3 linked regions of the Myxosarcina sp. GI1 genome follow. Each later gene encodes a partner of the first gene's protein in a complex. Links are inferred from orthologs where the notes say so. Each region holds a gene or a part of one and is shown on either strand. Other genes may lie near its edges.

Region 1 (6,588 bases):
AAGCAAGGAAGTGGCGAGCCGCCAATATTATTACTTCATGGTTTTGACAGTTCTTTATTGGAGTTTCGCCGTCTCATACCATTATTGGCAGAGAGTAAAGCAACTTGGGGTGTAGATTTACTGGGTTTTGGCTTTAGCGATCGCAACCCCGATATTGCTCTAAACCCAGAAACTATAAAGGTTCATCTTTACTATTTTTGGAAAACTTTAATCCAGCAACCAGTAGTATTAGTCGGTGCGTCGATGGGAGGTGCGGCGGCGATCGATTTTACTCTAACTTATCCCGAAGCGGTAGCCAAGCTGGTATTGCTCGACAGTGCGGGTTTAGCAAAACAGCCTGCGATCGGTAAATTTATGTTTCCTCCTTTAGATTACCTGGCTACTGAATTTCTGCGCCAGCCAAAAGTACGTCAAAATATCAGTCGTGCGGCTTATTACGACAAGAGTTTGGCTAACGCCGACGCGCAACTTTGTGCGGCGTTGCATCTCCAGTGTCAAAATTGGAATAAGGCTTTAATTGCTTTTACCAAAAGTGGTGGTTATGGTTCTTTTACTAGGGCGATCGCTCAAATTCAGCAACCCACATTAATTTTATGGGGCAGACAAGATAAAATTTTGGGAACTAAAGATGCAGCCAAGTTCGATCGCGCTATTCCCAACAGTAAGTTAGTGTGGATCGAGCGTTGCGGACACGTTCCTCATTTAGAAAAACCCCAAACTGTAGCTACAGAAATTTTGCAGTTTTGCTAGGATTCAGATGAGACATTAGGTATTAGGTCGATTGAAAGCTCTATTTGCGATTTCATGAATTTAACTTCACTTTCTCTATCACCCCAAACCGTTACCAATCCTAAAGATAGTTTTGCTATTACCCTCGCGCCACTATCAATGGCAGAAGTATACGAGTTAGCAGACGATCCCGCTAATGGAGCAATTGTAGTTATGAGCGGTATGGTACGCAACAAAACCGACGGCAAGCCAGTAGTCTCTTTAGAATATCAGGCTTATCAACCAATGGCGATCGCGGTATTTAATTCGATTGCCGCTCAAATTCGCGCTACCTGGCAAGATGTCAACCGAATTGTAATTCATCATCGCGTCGGACACTTGAAGATTGGCGAAATCAGCGTATTAGTTGCGGTGGGTTGTCCCCATCGTAGCGAAGCTTTTGAAGCTTGCCGTTATGCGATCGATACTTTGAAACACAACGCGCCAATTTGGAAAAAAGAACACTTCGCCAATGGCTCTAGTACTTGGGTAAGCATTGGTGCTTGCGAAGCAGAAAACGCACCTTGTTAGCTGGCACGTTCGCTCTATTTTCAGCGATTTTTAGTTTGATAGAACGACAATAATAAACTTCTTTCTCCCCTGCTCTGTTGCAATTTATCTGTAGCTTTATTTTATGAAATTGGTATTAATTGCGATCGCTAGCTTTTAAAGGCGGAGGCGAATCAGAATTAAGATCGACAACGTACTCACATTTAACAGTAGCGGGTGTATTATCTGGTGGATGCCAGTAAGTTTCTTGAATTACCAACAGAGGTTCATTTGTAGGCGACACTTGAAATCGCACCAAACTAATGTTGTTGTGTCCTACTACCTCTGCGCCATGTTGAAACCAAGGATTGCGCCATAAGAGATAGGCAATAAAGTCTAGAAATCGCTGCCATAAATTAGATTGTTTTTTGCCTGATGTTTTTAGTTGCCAAGCTTGTTTCGACGCTCTCCTTTTGCTCCACTCGACACGATATTGCCAATCAGGAAAAGCTGAAGGTAGCGATCGCACGCGACCAAAACCCAAACGTCGCCACCAAGGGGCGGGAATTCTGGCAAAATTCAAAGGTTTTTGCCAAACTAGCCAGTTTTCGGGTGGTTCTGGTAGTAAATATTTAAGCTTGGTGTGTATGAGTTGAGTCTTTAACTCGGAGTTTTTAAACGCGCTGGAGGTCAACTGTACTAATACCGAAGCTTTTCGAGCCGAACCGTACCACTGACTCAGGCGAACGGCACAGCTATAGTGGATATCTCCTGAGAGAATCACGACGCGATCTCGTCTCTGACATAGACTGACAATGAGTTTGGCAAAAGCAGTTTCGTTGAAATTCCAGGAATCGCCGACATCGTTATCAAAAACCTTGTTTCTGTTGAGGTCTAGACGTTGAATTTTATCAATTATCGAGAGAGTAACCATATTGGTTGGTAAGACGATAATTGTCAGTTTAATATCGGTTTTTCCCGTCTGATTGAGGTTATCGCTAAATTCTAAAGGGAGTTCTAGCTGTTCTTTAAAAGCTGTAGGACAGAGCAACATCGGTGGCGCGATTCCTTTTGGTTCTTGAGGATAGCCACGCCAAGTTCGGGTATCTAAGACAATAATTTCGTGCTGGGAGTGACGCAGACGGTAATGCCAGGACAAAGCTTCGCGATCGCGCTGTAAAATCCAGACCTTTCCATCCCGCTCTAGCTGAGGCAATCCAGTGTCGGCATTTTGAGGCGGTATGCCCAAATAGCGGTCTAATTCGGTAATAGTAGCTAAATCAATTCCTGCTGCTGCCGAGTGACGAACTGCTGCCTGTAATAATTTTTCTCCCGCAGATTCAGAGACAAACTGTTCGGGACTGTTACCCCAAGCTTGGCAGAGAGCATAAGAGAGCAATCCGTTTAGCAATACCCGTCTGCCTAAAGGCTTACTCAAAACGCGATCGCACCATTCGCGGTTGAGATACCAGTCATCACTAACATCATGATCGTCACAAATGGTATAAGTAGCAATATTTGCTAATGCGCGTCTAACCTGACTTAAAGTGCTAAAAAAGCTTTGTATTTTAGTAACTTCACTATCCCAGGTTTTGGCGCGCTCGCCATCAAACAGGCTATTGCCTTTAGGAAAGTAATCTGGTGCGAGCACTGGCGACCAGGATAATAAATAAGTGGCAAAAAATTCGCCTAAGCTAAACAGATGACTTTTAGCTTTTTCTGGCTGTTTATCTAACATGCCAGTAAAGCCACCTTCTATACGAGCGATTTCGCTACGTTTTCCTGGTGGTAATTGACTGGCAGCGATCGAGCCTTCTAATAAAGGCAGTTTTTCTTCCCACCCCAGCAACAAGCTGCCAATTCCTTGAGCGAGCCACAAAATCGGATCGGCAACATCGTCAGCGTAAATCTGATCGCCTGTAAGAAATAACTGTTGGGGACGCTCGTTGGCCGAACTCGCTCCTCTCTCGATTAGATTGTCTACTAAAGCTAGAGCATCTTTGCCACCACCATGAGGTTTGCGACAAGAACCGTGAACGATTTGTAGCTGACCTGGATCTTTGGCAGGTAAAGTAAAAGTTGGTAGCTGATGGGTAAAATAGCTTAGATTGCTAGTAAAACTCTCGGTATTGGCGGCAGCAACTAAATCTTGTTGTCTGTCGGCAAACCATAAATTATAGGCATAAACTCGTCCTCGTTCTAAATAACTATCTGAAGTCGATCTGGCTGTTACCGTTGCTAAATGTAAATATTTTCCTATTTGGACAGTATTAGTTTTTCCTTCTGCTACAAGCTGTTGGAGATTTTCTCCCTTACCCGACTCGGTAGCATAGATTTTTAGCTCTACCTGACTCGACTCTTTTAATGCCAACCAAACTGTAACGCGATCGGCTTGTGTCCGACGCAAAATAGGACCTACTAAAATTAAAGGAAGATCCTCCATCTGGACGTGATAGCTGTATTTCAACAATTTTTAATAGTAATATAGTATATTAAATAAATAATAGCGATCGCCAAAATGGTAACAGTTTGTTTGGATAGCTGTATTCTTCGGCACGCATTCTACTATTTTAAAATTTTCTGTAGAGTTTTATAGCAAAATTACAAAAGAGGATTTGCTGTTGCTCGGTCAATCTACTTCTTCTCTCCGATCGTACGACCGCATAGAAACTATCGATGCGACCGCCTAAAAGTGCAGAGCGTTAAGTCCTATTAGCTAAAATAACCATAGAACGCACGTCATATTTTAAATTTGGTACATGAACTTATACAGTGCAGGAGCTTTAGTCTTAAATCTATTTCTGGGACTGATGACTATTTTATTCATCCTACGAATTGTTTTGACCTGGTATCCTCAAATCGAATTAAATCGCCTTCCCTGGATTTTAGTTGCTTTTCCTACCGAACCCTTACTCGCACCGCTCAGAAAAATAGTTTCTCCAATTGGTGGCGTAGATATAACACCAATTATCTGGGTGGGTATTTGTACTTTGTTGCGCGAAATATTGCTCGGTCAACAAGGAGTAATTACTATGGCACTTAATTAAGTAGCAAGTAGCAAGTTTAGATAGGCTTTAGCACAGGCTGTGATAGTAGCCAAGTACAGAGGCTACCGCCTCAAAGCCGCATACGCGCTGTACGCAGGAGCGACGTTTTACGCCTACTCGCTGTGGTTTTGGGCTTTAGGGAGTATAGAAAAATAGGAGAAGTCCCTGGCAAAGTGAAATCTTCCAGTCTCCTCGTCTTTTTTACTTGCTACTCTTTCAAGAGGTGTCGTTGAATAAAGTCGGTGTAGACTTCGCCGTTAATAAAAGCGGGAGTGTTGAGAATTTGTTGGTGAAAGCCGATGGTTGTGGGAACTCCTGTAATGGCACATTCTCTTAAGGCACGTTTCATTCTGGCGATCGCCATCTCGCGATTTTCACCCCAGACTATTAATTTGCCGATTAAAGAATCGTAGTAAGGAGGAATTTCATAGTCGGTGTACACGTGAGAGTCCATTCTGACACCCAAACCTCCAGGGGGTAAGTAGGCACTGATACGTCCTGGATGGGGGCGAAAATTATGTTTGGGATCTTCAGCATTTATCCGACACTCGATCGCATGACCGTTCAATTTAATTTGGTCTTGAGTAAGTCTTAATTTCTCTCCCTGAGCGACGCGTATTTGTTCGGCAATTAAATCGAGTCCTGTAATAACTTCGGTTACGGGATGTTCTACCTGGATGCGAGTGTTCATTTCCATAAAGTAGAAACTGCCAGTTTTGTCGAGTAAAAACTCTACCGTTCCCGCACCCACGTAGTTAATCGATTTGGCTGCGTTTACTGCCGCTTCCCCCATTTCCGCACGCAGTTTGGGACTGAGAACCGCACTAGGAGCTTCTTCTAATAACTTTTGGTGGCGGCGTTGAATCGAACAGTCTCTTTCTCCTAGATGAATAACGTTACCGTGAGAGTCGGCTAAAATTTGAAACTCAATATGACGGGGATTTTCGACAAATTTTTCTAAATAAACGCCACTATTACCAAAAGCAGCTTCTGCTTCTCCCTTTGCAGCTTGAAATAGCTTGACTAAATCATTTTTATCTCTAACCAACCGCATTCCCCTACCACCACCGCCTGCGGTAGCCTTAATCATTACGGGATAGCCAATCTCTGCTGCTGTAGCGATCGCTTCTTCTTCATCTCTTAACAAACCATTGCTTCCAGGTACGGTAGGTACTCCTGCGGCAATCATGGTTTTTTTTGCTGTAGATTTATCTCCCATTGCCAGCATGGCATCTTTAGAAGGACCAATAAAGGCGATTTTATGATCGGCGCAGATTTCGACAAATCGAGCATTTTCTGCTAAAAAACCATAACCAGGATGAATCGCTGTCGCGTTACGAGTCAAAGCAGCAGCAATAATATTAGGAATATTTAAATAGCTTTTACTAGAAGCAGGAGGACCGATACAAACTGCCTCATCTGCAAGCTGGACGTGGAGAGCCTGGCGATCGATAGTAGAGTGTACCGCAACCGTAGCAATACCCATTTCGGCACAGGTATGAATGATTCGTAGAGCAATTTCTCCCCGATTGGCGATTAGAATTTTGTCGAACTGCATATAAAGGCAAGCTTAATTAAAATTATGTACTAGAATAAAACTTTTCAGGCGAGCGACAAAGTCTTAAATTGCCTTACTGCTCGAAATTGGTTGGTGGGCGGTCGCTGCTCCAGCCCCACCACACCGTATTGCACTCGCACTGATAAAACTCTTGCCATTTGCGTCGATTGTATTCAATAGTTACGGGAGCGCGACGATTTAACCACACATTTTTAGCTTCTACTGGACTCGATTTGCAGCTCGGACAGCGAAAATCAACGGCGTGAACGGCTGTTTTCGTCCATTCAGGGGAAACATGTGCAAAAGCATCCATAACATTTAACAGACAGCGAAGGACAATAAATAGCTTATCCCATTTCGATTTAAATTTACTTGTTGATAATTAATACCTTCAAACTGCTTGCTTTAATGCCTAAGTAATTGCGCTACATCCATTGGCATAGCCAACCTCTAAAGGTCCAGTCAAAAATTGTTCAAAAAATTAATAGCTTCAATAGAAATATTTTTGTCTAACCAATAACTTAACTGGCATATTGTAAATTCAATTGTCGTATTTAATATTTTTAAAATAAAGATATACAGAAACAGTAAGTAGATAAAACTTGCTACTATCTAATATGAATTGTGAACAACAGCAACTTTTTGCCAAGATAAAAGCATTTTCTTTTGACAAACCCGATACTAAATATACTTTTGTTCGGCGTTTGGCGCATGAAAATAATTGGA
Region 2 (6,442 bases), on another replicon or contig:
TGTTAAAGCTAGAATTCCTCCGCTTGCCAAAATCGCTCCAACTAGTAACAGGATTGCTCTAAGCACTTTCCAATCGCGAAAACGATTAATTCGCAAAAATATTCCAGCTAACAATAAAGCAATACCTATGGCAATTGCAGTAACAGACGATGGTAGTAATGCTAAGGCACCTAAAACAACTGCAATAACTCCAAATCCAATTAAAATATTTAGTGCCAGCGAACCTGTTTCTTCAGAAGCAAATTTTTTAAGCCGCTCGTACTCTTCTCTAGTGATTCTTCCTTCTAAAAGAAGCTTGTCAATATCTAGTACAATTTTCATTGCCGAAAGTTTCAGTAAAATAAGATCGCTTTTACTGTTCCCAATTCAATTGTTTAATTAACAACCGTGAATCAAAGCTATTTTGATATTAAAACTGCCACTTCACAAAACGATTTAATTATTGCCGAACACTTTTATCAAATGTGGCTCGATCTCGGTTTTCAGGAAGATGCGATCGCTGCTAACTGGAAAGAAACGACGCTTAACTATATTGACAATGCTCGCCAAAATTTACAATATCAAGCTTTTGTTGCCGAAGTAGAAGGAAATATAGTTGGTTCTGTTAGCTGTCAGTTATTTGATGGTCTATATCCTGGAATTTTTAAGGCAGAATTTCGAAACTATGGTTATATATGGGGTGTTTATGTGGAAAAATCTTATCGACATCAAGGCATTGGCAAAGAATTGACTAGCAAGACAATAGAGTATCTTAAATCTATTGGTTGCACTAGAGCAGTTTTACATGCTTCCCCTCAAGGTAAATCATTATACGAAAGCCTTGGTTTTGCGATCGGCAATCAAATGCACTTCGATCTTTAAAAGTTCGATCGCTTTAAACATAACTTTTTGCTTTAATTACTGACGCGATCGACCTCGCTCTTTTCAGAATTATCTGGCTTATAAGCTTGTCTAATAGCATATACAGATACCCAAGTTTAACCAGAAACAAAGATAGCAAATGCAATTGAAACAAACCATTTAATTTTAACTATTCAAATTCGATTCTCGTTTACCAGACTGTAAGGCGTAAAGCACCGAACCTACTAATCCTACTTGAGGATTAAGAACAATATGTACGGGAATATTATCTAGAAGATTACTAACTCTGCCTTTTTGCTTATAGGCATTGATAAACCGTCCATCTTGCATTAACAGTAAGTTTTTAGCGGCAATTCCACCAGTAATGTAAATGCCACCATAGGGCAACAATTTAAGAGCTAAATTGCCAGTTTCAGCACCATAAGCTTCAACAAACATCTCCATAGTTTTGACGCACAGGCGATCGCTCTGTTTGAAAGCTGCCTGAGAAATAATGGCAGCAGGATCGATAGTTTTTTCGGTTTCTTTTTCCCAAGTTCTAACTTTATCGCCAACTGTTGCTGATTCTTGAACAAAATTAGAGTCACGCAAAAATTGATAGATAGCGACAATTCCCTGACCAGAAACTACTCTTTCTACAGAAACGTGATTCGTTGCCAGTTTATCTTGTAAATATTCTAAAAGCTGAATTTCTAGCTTGTTGTTAGGTGCAAAGTCTGTATGACCACCTTCGGTAGGAAAAACTAAATATCTCTGTCCTTGAGGCACTAAAAATGCTTCTCCCAAACCAGTTCCCGCACCAATTACGCCTATAGGAGAGTTACCTTGCTTGACTCCAGTTTGAAGTGTGTGCAGATCGGCATCTTTTAAACCCAAAATACCAAAGCTATTAGCTGCAAAATCGTTAATTAAACTAACTTCTTTAATGCCTAATTCAGTTGATAAACGCTGTGAATCTAAAACCCAACTAATGTTAGTTAGATTAGAAGTATTATTAATTACGGGACCTGCGATCGCAAAACAGGCAGCTTGCGGCGTTGAATAATTGCCCGTAGCTAAAAACTGTTTTACCATCGGCACTAAATCGACAAAACTAGCACTGACATACTGTGCTTCTTTAACAGTTTTAAATGACTTTTCTGTCTGAGTAACTTCGGTAACTTCTACCAGACGTAAAATTGTTTTGGTTCCGCCAATATCGCCAGCTATTAAGAGCATAATTTGTTATGGTTTGTTGTTTATACTCAATTTCTTAACATACACCAAATCGCACCGTTCGGTTTCTATTCCCGTAGCGGGTTGATAACCAAAGCTTTGATAGAGTTTTACGGCTTCAACTAATACCGTAGCCGTTTCGAGCCAAATTTGTGCGTAATTGCGCCGCATTATGGCTGTTTCCAATTCTCGCAATAAATATTTACCCAATCCTCTGCCTCTTACTTCGGGCAATAAATACATTTTACGAATTTCTACCGCTTTTTCGCCTCTAGTAGTGGGATAATATCCTGCCGTTCCAACAATTTTGTTTGCCCGTTCGACAACCCAAAATTCTCCTCCAGTCGCCAGATATGACGCTTCTACTTCTACTGCATCGCGATCGGCATCTTCTGGTTGCCAGGGTAAACCATATTCACTCAATACTTGTCGAATTACTCGCGCTGCTGAGTCGCGATCGCGCTGTTGCCAATCTCTAACTCGAAACTCGCCATAAATTTTATCCATCTACTTAGCTTTAACTATGTATTCTCGGTTCTGGATGTAAAGTAGCTAATATTTCGCTTTCAAAAGTTGCCAATTCTTCTAAACGTTGATTCAATATCTCTCGTTCGCTGTAGCGGTCGGCTAATAACCAATAAATACCGTAGTGACGGGCTTCTGATGCTACTAAACTGCGATAAAATTTAGCTAAATCGCGCTCTGGACAGTGTTCGGCTATTAAATTCAATCTTTCATGCGATCGCGCTTCAATTAGAGCCGAAACCATTAGAGAATCTAGCAACCGTTCTGGTTCGGCATGGCGAATTTGAGATTTTAATTTTGCTCCGTAGGGAGGAGAGTTTAAAGGAGCCAGGGAAATTTTTCTGGTTTCCAGCCATTGATTGACTAACTCAAAATGCTCTAATTCTTCTTTGGCGATCGCTGTTAACTGTCTGACTAAGTGATGATGGGCGGGATAGCGAAACATCAAATTAATTGCCGCTCCTGCCGCTTTGCGTTCGCAGTGGGAATGATCGAGTAAAACAACATCTAGATTGGCGAGAGTTTGTTGGAGCCAAGCCTCACTACTAGGTTGTTTGAGAATTTTAAATTTGGTATTTGATGCCAATGTTGTATCTATCATAAATGAATTTTAAACAACAATTTCTGTAAAGCTCATTAATATCTCTATCTCTATGTATTTGTTTTTTTATAGTTACAATGTCAAGATAAAAACAATTCAGAGCCGACGTAAAACTTTTTCCGTTAAATGGGAACACTTTAGATAGATAAATTAACAATTTGCTATAACTGGCTGAGAAACTTCTTTAGTTAATAGCAATAACCCCTCTGAAGTCGTACACACACAGTTTAATATGACCAATCACCGCCAAATCGTAATTGGTGACGTACACGGACACTACGACACCTTGATTACTTTGTTAGACTTAATTTCTCCCAACAGCGACGATGAAATTTACTTTCTGGGCGATTTAATCGATCGAGGACCTAAAAGCGCACAGGTAGTAGAATTAGCAATTGCTAATAATTATAAATGTCTGCGAGGTAATCACGAAGAAATGTTGCTTAATGTCGTCGGTAGTGGAGAAGTTTCGATGGATCTCTATCAAAGTTGGCTTTATAGCGGCGGTCATGCTACGGTTAGCAGTTACAACAGCAAAATTCCCCAGGAACACATTGACTGGATGAAAAATTTGCCGCTTTACCTGGATTTAGGAGAGTATTGGTTAGTTCATGCGGGCGTGCATCCTCAGATACCTTTAGGAGAACAGTCTTCCGCACAGTTTTGCTGGATTAGAAATGAATTTCACGGTAACAAACAGCCGTTTTTTGAAGACAAACAAATTATTACGGGTCACACTATCACTTTCACACTTCCAGGAGTCGAACCAGGTCAAATAGCAGCAGGTCCTGGCTGGTTGGATATTGAAACTGGAGCTTATCATCATCATAGTGGTTGGATGACCGCTTTAGACATGACTCACAAAAAAGTCTATCAGGCAAATAGCCAAGACGGTAGGGTTAGGATTATGCCCCTCAATAAAGCAATCGCCTATATCGACTATAGCGGCGGTAGGTTTAGACGCATACTTAAAAGAGTCTAACCAGAAATGTCGATACACTAATATCGCTGTGCGGAAGTAGCAAGTAGCAAGTTATTAACTCTACGTTGTTCTCTTGTTTATTGCTGATAGGCTTATTTAAGCATTAGTCTACTAGTTACTTAGTTAATTGAGAAATCGTTTCAGCTAGAGCAAAGTCCTGGTTAGTAATGCCACCAGCATCATGTGTCGTAAGCGACACGGTAACTTTGTTGTAATTAATCGCAATGTCTGGGTGATGACCTGCTAACTCTGCTGGTTCTACCAGTCTGTTAACGAAATCGACTGCCGCCACAAAGTCTTTAAATTCAAAAGTTTTGACTATTTTGTTGTTTTTTTGAGTCCAACCAGGAAACTGCTGGAGTTTTTGAGAGATTTCAGTTTTACTCAACACAGTAGCAGGTTTGGCAATGGCTCTTTCCCCCAGACAATTGAGAGTCAAAATTGCCATTAACAAACTAATGATGAACGAGCGTTGAAACTCCTGCATCGGGATGAAATTTAAACAACTCAAGCGATTGGCTTTTAGCTTTAATTTGGTAATTTTAAACTTCAGTCTTGGTTGGTGCAACGCCATTTTGATAGTTTACTGGAGACATTAAAGGATAAAAAGATTGATGTAATCCGACCAGCTGTGCCAGAGTTTTCTTAAGTTGAGTACGAGGTACGATTGTATCGACAAAGCCATGTTGCAGAAGATATTCAGAAGTTTGAAAACCCTCGGGTAGCTTTTCTTTGAGGGTTTGTTCGATAACCCTGCGTCCTGCAAATCCTATAGTTGCTTTGGGTTCGGCGATAATAATATCTCCTAACATGGCAAAGCTGGCAGTTACTCCTCCCGTAGTAGGATGAGTCAAAATTGGAATATAAAGCAAATGTGCTTCGCGATGGCGTTGTAAAGCCCCCGAAATTTTTGCCATTTGCATTAAACTCAACATACCTTCCTGCATTCTCGCACCGCCAGAGGCACAGACAATAACTACAGGCAAACGTTCTGCGGTAGCGTGTTCGATAAGACGGCACAGTTTCTCGCCTACTACCGAACCCATGCTACCGCCCATAAAGCGAAAATCCATAACTCCTAGAGCTACGGGCAAACCATCTATCGAACCCGTCCCCGTTAGAACCGCGTCATTAAGACCTGTTTTAGATTGATAGTCTTGGAGTCGTGTCTGATATTCTTTGCGATCGCGAAACTTCAGCGGATCGTTAGGAAGTATTTCTTCTCCTAAAAAATCCCAGGTTTCGGGATCGATTAGCTGCTTAATTCGTTCGTTAGCATCGACGCGATGGTGATGTCCGCATTCTAAACAAACTAGTTGATTTACCTGTAAATCTTTGGCATAGGCAACGGCACTACATTCGTCGCATTTCATCCATAACCCATCAGCTATTTCTCTTTCTTGCCGTTTTTGAGTTGGAGTTTCAGTTTTTCTAAGGTTGGCAAACCAGTCGATTAAAGACATAATTTTAAATTTATATTTACGATGTTACTCATTTTCCTCTGGAGAACTAAGCAACAGTAAAGCCGTCCAACGATCTTTTGCTAAAACTTGAAGTGCTGCCTGGCTTCCCTGTCCGCAATAAATACCCGCGCCAATATTGAGAACGCGGCTGGGAATATCGTGGGCGGCTAATATTTGCTGCATCAACTCTGCTTCCCAACGGGCTTTAGTAGTTTTTAATGTAGTCCAGAACACGAGTTTATGATGTTTTATTTAGCCATACCACAGAGGAAATCGCTTTTTGGGCGATAATCTAACTATTGTAATATTGTAATTTCTATTGGGTTTGAAAAAGCCAAACTCAAATCGATCTTAAGTATATAAAGGTTGGCAGCTTAATTAAGTACAAATCTTGTTTGGATTTATATAGACTAATGAGGGAAGTTTGGCACTATCTAGGTTACTATATAGTGCCGTTTCGAGCTAAGTTGATTATGGTCGCTCGCAGCAAGGTAAACAATCTATTAAAACTTCCTTCTAGAGTAGACTTTTTCTGAAAAATAAGGCGACGCAGAGGCGATCGCGATAATTGAAAATCTGGGTGTAAAAAATGAAAGTAAAAGCAGCAGTAGCTTTTGAGGCGGGTAAACCTCTTAGTATCGAAACGGTCGATCTCGCTCCCCCTCAAGCAGGAGAAGTTTTAATTGAAGTCAAAGCTACAGGTGTTTGTCATACGGATGCTTATACGCTATCTGGTGCCGATCCTGAAGGTTTATTTCCCGCTATTTTAGGGCATGAAGGCGCGGGAGTTGTTGC
Region 3 (6,651 bases), on another replicon or contig:
GCTTGTCTAAGTAGCGACCTAAATTTTCTAGAGTTTCGCCATAGACTGGTTCGGAATCTCCTTCGACCAGAACTTCTAGGGGAATTGCGCGATATTCTCCCGTATCGGGATCGATAAAACCTTCATCTTCTCCTGGAGGATCGCCTGCCTGCAAAATATAGAAGTCTTCGGCACGAGTAAATTCCATGCCGTCGTAAAAGCCGCGATCTACTAAATCGACAAAATTACCACCATTTATTGGCGCACTATAGCCGTCGATAATAATTTCTAAGGTGCCGCGACTGGTTTCCATTTCTACTGTGGCACGACCGAGAAGTTGTGGTAAATCGGCATATTTTTCTGGTACCTCAAAAGGGAAACCTACTACCATCGATCTTTCTAGTTTGCCAATAGACTTTAGCAATTCATCTTTTTTTAGATAAACAGCTTCTTTGTCCTGGTTATCTACTACTTCTTTAAGACCTTCAATCTCTGTATTTATCTGCTCTAATAAAGCTTCAGCTTGAGATTGACGTTCTTCGGGGACGGCAGCCAAAATTTTATTGCGTTTCGTTTTTAGGACAAAGCTAGCATTTTTAACATCGCGCTCGATCTTTCCCCAGCGTTTACCGCGTAGTTGATAGGCAATATCTTCTATATCTTCCTGGACTTTTCTAATCTCATCGTTATCTATAGGTAAAGAGTATCTCAAAATAGCTTGAGGGTCGGTAATCGCATCTCCTTGAGCCAAGTAAGCTAATGCTTGAGGCTGCGGCAGAGCGATCGCGCTACTACAAAACAAAATCACAGCCAATAAAATAGCTAAAATACTTTGAGGAAATTGCCGAGCGGCTCTGGAAGTAAAATTATTTTCTACAGTTTTCATAAATTAAACAACGCCATCGCGCTTTGCGAGACAAATTATATCTACAGAGTATGTTCTTAGCGATCGATCTCCCTTGTCAACATTTCTTTACTATCAGAGTAAATCTCGATCTCGACAATTTACTTATTACTTGGTTTCAATCTCTCTTTATTTATCCCTCACCCTTCATCAGGTAAAATTAATTGTCGTTCTCTCTAGAGTATTTTTGAGTTCATGATTTCTAGTAATGACTTTCGTACCGGCGTGACCATCGAACTAGATGGTTCGGTCTGGCGTGTAGTAGAGTTTCTACACGTAAAACCAGGTAAAGGCTCGGCTTTCGTACGTACCAAGCTCAAAAACGTTCAAACAGGCAACAGCGTCGAACGTACTTTCCGTGCGGGAGAAACCGTACCTCAAGCAAATCTGGAAAAACGCACGATGCAACACACTTATAAAGAGGGTGACCAATATGTCTTTATGGACATGGAAACCTATGAAGAAACCCGTATGAGCGAAGAACAAATGGGCGATCGCGTCCAGTATCTCAAAGAAGAAATGGAAGTTAACGTAATTTTTTGGGAAGACCAGGTTTTAGAGGTCGAACTGCCAACTTCAGTAATTTTAGAAATTACCGATACCGATCCAGGTGTTAAAGGAGATACCGCTACTGGAGGAACCAAACCCGCCATTGTAGAGAGTGGAGCGCAGGTAATGGTGCCTTTATTTATTTCTATTGGGGAAAAAATCAAGGTAGATACTAGAGACGGTTCTTACTTGGGACGAGAAAACTAAATTTAATTGTCTGTTAATTATTAAATAAAAATTAAACTAAAGGCAATTAAAATCTAGCATTGCGATTAAATTTACGTTAATAACCGTTTGAGAGCGGATTGTATAGTTTGTGTCTATAAATTTTCAAGAACTCCGTGAATTACTAGGGGCGATCGCCAAAACCGACATTACCGAGTTAACTCTTAAAAGTGATGAATTTGAATTGACGGTACGCCAGGAAACAAATGTAGTAACTACTAAAGTCATTCCTGAAGTTGTGGATCGCTCGATAGAGTCTGCTTCCGACATAGAACGAACGGCTGGTTCCGATACTACAGCTACTAAAGATAAAGATAAAGATAAGCAATCTTGGATTGAAATCACTTCGCCAATGGTGGGAACTTTTTATCGCGCCCCCGCTCCCGATGAAGAGCCTTATGTAGAGGTTGGAGATCGCATCAATTCAGGAGACACAGTGTGTATTATTGAAGCGATGAAGTTAATGAACGAAATTGAGGGAGAAGTTGCGGGTAAAGTTGTGGAAATTGCAGTTGAAAATGGCGAACCAGTAGAGTTCGGACAAGTTCTAATGCGTATCGATCCGAGTTAATTAAGCTAAAGTTATGTATGGAAATTTTAACTATCGCTCTATTGGGAGTGTTAGGGACTTTATCTAGTGGCGGATTAATTCTCGATTCAATTATCGAGCAAAATCTTCAGCGGCAAGCCATCGCTGTAGAAGAACGGGTGATTCGGATTGACAATGTTCCTGGCTATCAAATTGCTAGCGGCAAACTACACAAGCTGCGCCTGGCTACTAGAGGTTTAAAGCTCGAACCACTTAGAATTGAAGTATTGGAGTTAGAAACAGAGCCAATTGCCTTAAAGCGATCGCAATTGAGCTTCGATAGTGTGAGTCAATTTAGAAAGGCATTACGGCAGCCTTTGCAGGGAGCGGTTAAAATTGTTTTAACCGAACGCGATCTCAATCAGGCTTTACAACGACCGCAGTTTCAAACGCGGCTACAACAAAATTTGAATCGTTTGGTGGCTCGTAAAGCTGGCTCGGCTAATATTGCTTATGAGTTAATTGCCCCTAGTCTGGAGTTACAGCCTCAAAATCGGCTAAAAATAAATTTTATCTTACGCCGTTCGAGCGGCATTTATCGCTCCAACGAACTAGCTATGGTTTTAAAATTGAAAGTAACCTCTGATGGTCGAACAATTAAACTGAGCGAACTAGCGGGAACCGTCAATCAACGTCCGATGTCTTCTAGATTGCTTGAGGGTTTTGCTGATGGCATCAGCGATCGCCTCAGTCTAGAAGATCTTCAGGCTGACGGAATCTTAGCCAGGCTTTTACAATTAAAGATAGAAGAACATAGTCTTACAATAATAGGTTTTGCGCGGGTGGAAACAAATTAATTGCTAAAGTCTTCAGCCAAGCAAAGGTTAAGTTAATTTTTATAAAACTTCCTCTAAATCAGGAGAATTACTTATGCAGGATCGCAAACCAAATAATCGTTTTTCCCTCCCTTTATTGGCGATCGCCGCCGGGGTAATTTTGGCTGCGGGAGGAGGTGCTGCTTGGTGGGCGAAACACAGTCTAGATCGTACCAATAGAACCATCGCGCCAAAAGTTCCAGCTACAGAGCAAACTCAGCCAACCACATCAGAACCAATCGCCCAAGAAAAAGTTGAAATCTGTTGGCTCGATCCTCAAGATAATTCTATCGAATTAGTGGCTAGTACTCAGGCTTTTCAAAAATCGATTCGCCCTCAAGAAGCTTTAACTGCTGCTTTTGAGACACTGCTTGCAGGACCGCAGTCGAATTCTAGCTACACTACCAGTATTCCCGAGGGTACAAAATTGCTTGGCTTGAATGTAGACAAACAAGGAGTTCGTGTTAATCTGTCACGAGAATTTGTTTCTGGTGGCGGTAGTGCTTCGATGGAAGGTAGGTTAGCGCAAGTAATCTATACTGCTACAAGTACTAGTAGCAGCGATCGAGTTTTTATTAGTGTCGAAGGAAAACCTTTAAAAACTTTGGGAGGAGAGGGGTTGCTCGTCGCTCAGCCAATGACACGAGAGAGTTTTGAAGCGAACTTTCAGCTTTAAATATAGCTTGAAATCTTTAGTGTTTCCGATTTAAACTAGCGATTGCTCGGTCGAAGTACCAGTTTAATAAAGGCGCAACCAAGCTGTGAAATCGATACAGCATACTCATCGTCCATCCAGGAGTAGCTGCCCCGCGTCCTAGTTCGATACCGCGAACAATTTTGGTAGCAACTTCCTCTGCCGTCCAGGTTGCTGCTGTTTGAGTTATTAATTTGGTTTCAGGCGGCTTGGTTTTATTTTCGGCAGCTAGCTGGGGCGTATCGGTATCGGGGGGATAAACTACACTAACCTGGATGCCTTTAGGTTTTAATTCCGCTCTTAGAGTCTCTCCTAGCCCTCTTATGGCAAATTTAGAGGGACAGTAGGCACTATAGCCATAAATACCAATCAAACCCGCCCCAGAAGAAATTAAGATAATACTGCCTCGTCCCTGCCGTTCCATCGTTGGCAATACGGCTTTAATGCTATATAGAGAGCCAAAATAATTAACTGCCATCGAGGTTTCATGTGTTTCTAAAGGAAGTTCTTCAAAATAATTGGGAATTGCGATACCTGCCGAGGCAATTAAGATACTTGGCGTGCCTAACTGAAAAATCGCCAATTCAATAGCTTCGGTAATTTCTTGTTTTAGAGCCACATCAGCAGCTACAGTAATTATTCGTTGAGTTTTAGCAGTAACTTGCTCTATTTCTTGCTTGGCGGCTGCTAGCTTGAGGCGATCGCGAGCAATTAGGGTAATATTTGCCCCCTGCTGTGCTAGCAGTCGCGCCGTAGCTTTACCAATACCGCTAGAACCGCCAGTGACGATTGCGTGCTGCTCGTGATATTTCATAAACTATTTTAAATCGCTATTGATGTTAGAGAGAGATTGTTACTGAATCTAATGGCATTACCAAGTGATAACTGAGAAAAGTCTTAAAAAAGCGGTCGCGATTTAAAATTTAGTTTTGGTAGCAATTTGAATTACCTGCATCAAGTCTTTAATGCTGTTAATTTTGGCAGGTAAAAAACAGGGATATACATTTAAATCGGGAATTTGATTTGCTACCTCGCTGGTTTGAGAATCTAAAATTATTAAAGGTAGAGCTGCTAGTTCGGAAAATTGTTGTAAAGATTGTAAATATGCTTGAGGATTGGCAATTGCCGCACTATCGAGAACAATAGCGTCTAGCTGCCAGATACGCGCTAACGTTCTTGCCTGTTCTAAACCCTCAGCTTCAATAATTCGATAACGAACGTTCTGCCTGGAATCATCTCCCAATTGCGTTGTCCAGTCTCTTTCCGACCAGTATTTAAGGCTAAAATTTGCATTTTTCGATCTTAATGACTCGTCGATTGCTTCTGGTTCGGGATAGATACACAAAATAGTTATGTTTTTGGATACGTTAGGGGAAGTACAATGTTTGGCTGGTAGAACTCGAGCCAGAGTATCTCGATTGAATGGTTCGCAAATTAGACCCTGTACTTGACGAAAAGTCTGGCTATCGGTTGGTTTATTTAGTACTGTAGTCAGCAGAAAAATGGGAATATTTTGAGTCTGGCGATCGGATTTAAGCAAGGTCAGTAGATCTTTACTTTCGAGTAAAGAAGAATCAGGATTCATCAGGATATAGCTGGGCTGTAGCTGCCGAGCTTGCTGTAAAGCTTCAATGCCAGTACGAGCTACTACAGAATGATAGCCCAACTCCTGTATTGCCGAAGCTATTTTAGACAGGCGATGAAGCTGAGTTTCTAATATTACTACTATCTGTAAATCTTTGTAATTGGCTTGTAAACAATCATCTTCAGTATTTTGAGGCAAAAGTAAAGTAAATTCATTTCTACCGTTCGCTCTAAAAATTGCGCTGGCATCTCCACCATGAGCCTTAGCTAACTGTCGAGCAAAAAGCAGACTCAACTCACTTTGAGAGTCATCCCCAACCAATTCTCTAGAAGTTAGCGGTATTTGTGGCGATTCTCCAATACTAATTTGATTCCAAACTACAATCGAGAGCCAACCAGTCCAGGAATTAACTGTAATTCCTATACGTTCGGGCTGAGTTTTAATCGCCCATTCTAGCGAACGAGATACGATTTGAGTCAAAAACGAACGATCGACAAATACCGTTTGCGAATTAGGGGCGATCGATAACTCCAATTGAGGAGAAGACAAAAGCTCAAAGTTATCTCTAACTTCCAATTCGGTTGAAGTTTGTCGATATGTTTGTCGGCACAGAGTTTCCAGAGCAATTGGTTCGATGGTAAAGTTTTGCTTGCTGGTATTTAACTCTGTAAGCTTTAATAAATCGTTAACTATATCGAGTGACTGTTTGCCACTGCGATAGATTAGTTCGGCATAGTGGCTCTGTCGGGGATTGAGATTCCCTAATTTCTCGGCTTTGAGTAAGCTGGATAGTCCGATGATGCCCGTTAGGGGAGATTTTAACTCATGGCTGATATTAGCTAAAAATAGCTCGTGCAAACGACACCAATCAGCTTTTTGCCAAATATCTCTTAAATTTGGCTCGGTCTTTCCTTCAATAGCCAAAACCAGCCAGTATGGCTCTGCCGAATTAGTAATCTTTGCCTCAGCAAAATGTAGCGGTATTTTGACATAATACCAGTCATTTAAAAAGCTAATTTGTAGTTCAGAAGCTGCAAATATTGGAGAATTAAAAAGACAGTCTGCCCAGTCAGGCATATTTTTAGCTGTAACTTTTGTCCCTACTTTGAGGTTAGGAAAAAAGGTAGAAACTTCTCTTTGATTTTGGTTGGGCGCAAATTGCGCCTCATGCTCGATCTTTTGTTGTCCTATCCACCATCGAGCAATCTGGGAACTGCAATCTATTAACTGCTCTGAAACTACGTTAAAGTTTTGTTGCCATAAATGATTTTGGTATAAAATGTTGTCTTCACTACCCAAGAGCGTTAGAGG

Evidence for each region.
Region 2: the proteins of accC (region 1) and accD are in contact, whole or in part, in a solved structure (PDB 8UXZ), measured with the Escherichia coli proteins. The link is inferred for Myxosarcina sp. GI1 from one-to-one orthologs.
Region 3: the proteins of accC (region 1) and accB are in contact, whole or in part, in a solved structure (PDB 8UXZ), measured with the Escherichia coli proteins. The link is inferred for Myxosarcina sp. GI1 from one-to-one orthologs.

The regions. Positions count from the first base shown.
Region 1 is NZ_JRFE01000024.1:137,576-144,163, forward strand. What follows is about bases 3,688-6,588. They hold accC (acetyl-CoA carboxylase biotin carboxylase subunit), read right to left. Parts: upstream 5,863-6,588; coding sequence 4,513-5,862; downstream 3,688-4,512. Other genes in these bases: KV40_RS18010 (PhoD-like phosphatase), read right to left, coding at 3,688-3,700; KV40_RS18015 (YggT family protein), read left to right, coding at 4,017-4,304; KV40_RS18025 (hypothetical protein), read right to left, coding at 5,936-6,175; KV40_RS32300 (DUF2207 domain-containing protein), read left to right, coding at 6,480-6,588. Outside these bases: KV40_RS18000 (alpha/beta fold hydrolase), read left to right, coding at 1-750; KV40_RS18005 (molybdenum cofactor biosynthesis protein MoaE), read left to right, coding at 805-1,299; more of KV40_RS18010, read right to left, coding at 1,415-3,687. UniProt on the Escherichia coli protein: This protein is a component of the acetyl coenzyme A carboxylase complex; first, biotin carboxylase catalyzes the carboxylation of the carrier protein and then the transcarboxylase transfers the carboxyl group to form malonyl-CoA.
Region 2 is NZ_JRFE01000016.1:48,484-54,925, reverse strand. Bases 3,688-6,442 are described here. They hold accD (acetyl-CoA carboxylase, carboxyltransferase subunit beta), read right to left. Parts: upstream 5,648-6,442; coding sequence 4,727-5,647; downstream 3,688-4,726. Other genes in these bases: KV40_RS11810 (S-(hydroxymethyl)glutathione dehydrogenase/class III alcohol dehydrogenase), read left to right, coding at 6,237-6,442; KV40_RS11815 (hypothetical protein), read right to left, coding at 5,672-5,881; KV40_RS11825 (4a-hydroxytetrahydrobiopterin dehydratase), read right to left, coding at 4,300-4,632; KV40_RS11830 (metallophosphoesterase family protein), read left to right, coding at 3,688-4,184. Also shown: KV40_RS11855 (hypothetical protein), read right to left, coding at 1-321; KV40_RS11850 (GNAT family N-acetyltransferase), read left to right, coding at 388-861; KV40_RS11845 (glucokinase), read right to left, coding at 1,027-2,082; KV40_RS11840 (GNAT family N-acetyltransferase), read right to left, coding at 2,086-2,583; KV40_RS11835 (tRNA-(ms[2]io[6]A)-hydroxylase), read right to left, coding at 2,594-3,202; more of KV40_RS11830, read left to right, coding at 3,435-3,687.
Region 3 is NZ_JRFE01000028.1:81,390-88,040, reverse strand. The notes cover bases 525-3,488. They hold accB (acetyl-CoA carboxylase biotin carboxyl carrier protein), read left to right. Parts: upstream 525-1,748; coding sequence 1,749-2,228; downstream 2,229-3,488. Other genes in these bases: KV40_RS22410 (GerMN domain-containing protein), read left to right, coding at 3,117-3,488; KV40_RS22415 (DUF2993 domain-containing protein), read left to right, coding at 2,246-3,043; efp (elongation factor P), read left to right, coding at 1,079-1,639; KV40_RS22430 (peptidylprolyl isomerase), read right to left, coding at 525-865. Outside these bases: more of KV40_RS22430, read right to left, coding at 1-524; more of KV40_RS22410, read left to right, coding at 3,489-3,737; KV40_RS22405 (SDR family oxidoreductase), read right to left, coding at 3,754-4,569; KV40_RS22400 (hybrid sensor histidine kinase/response regulator), read right to left, coding at 4,672-6,651. UniProt on the Escherichia coli protein: This protein is a component of the acetyl coenzyme A carboxylase complex; first, biotin carboxylase catalyzes the carboxylation of the carrier protein and then the transcarboxylase transfers the carboxyl group to form malonyl-CoA.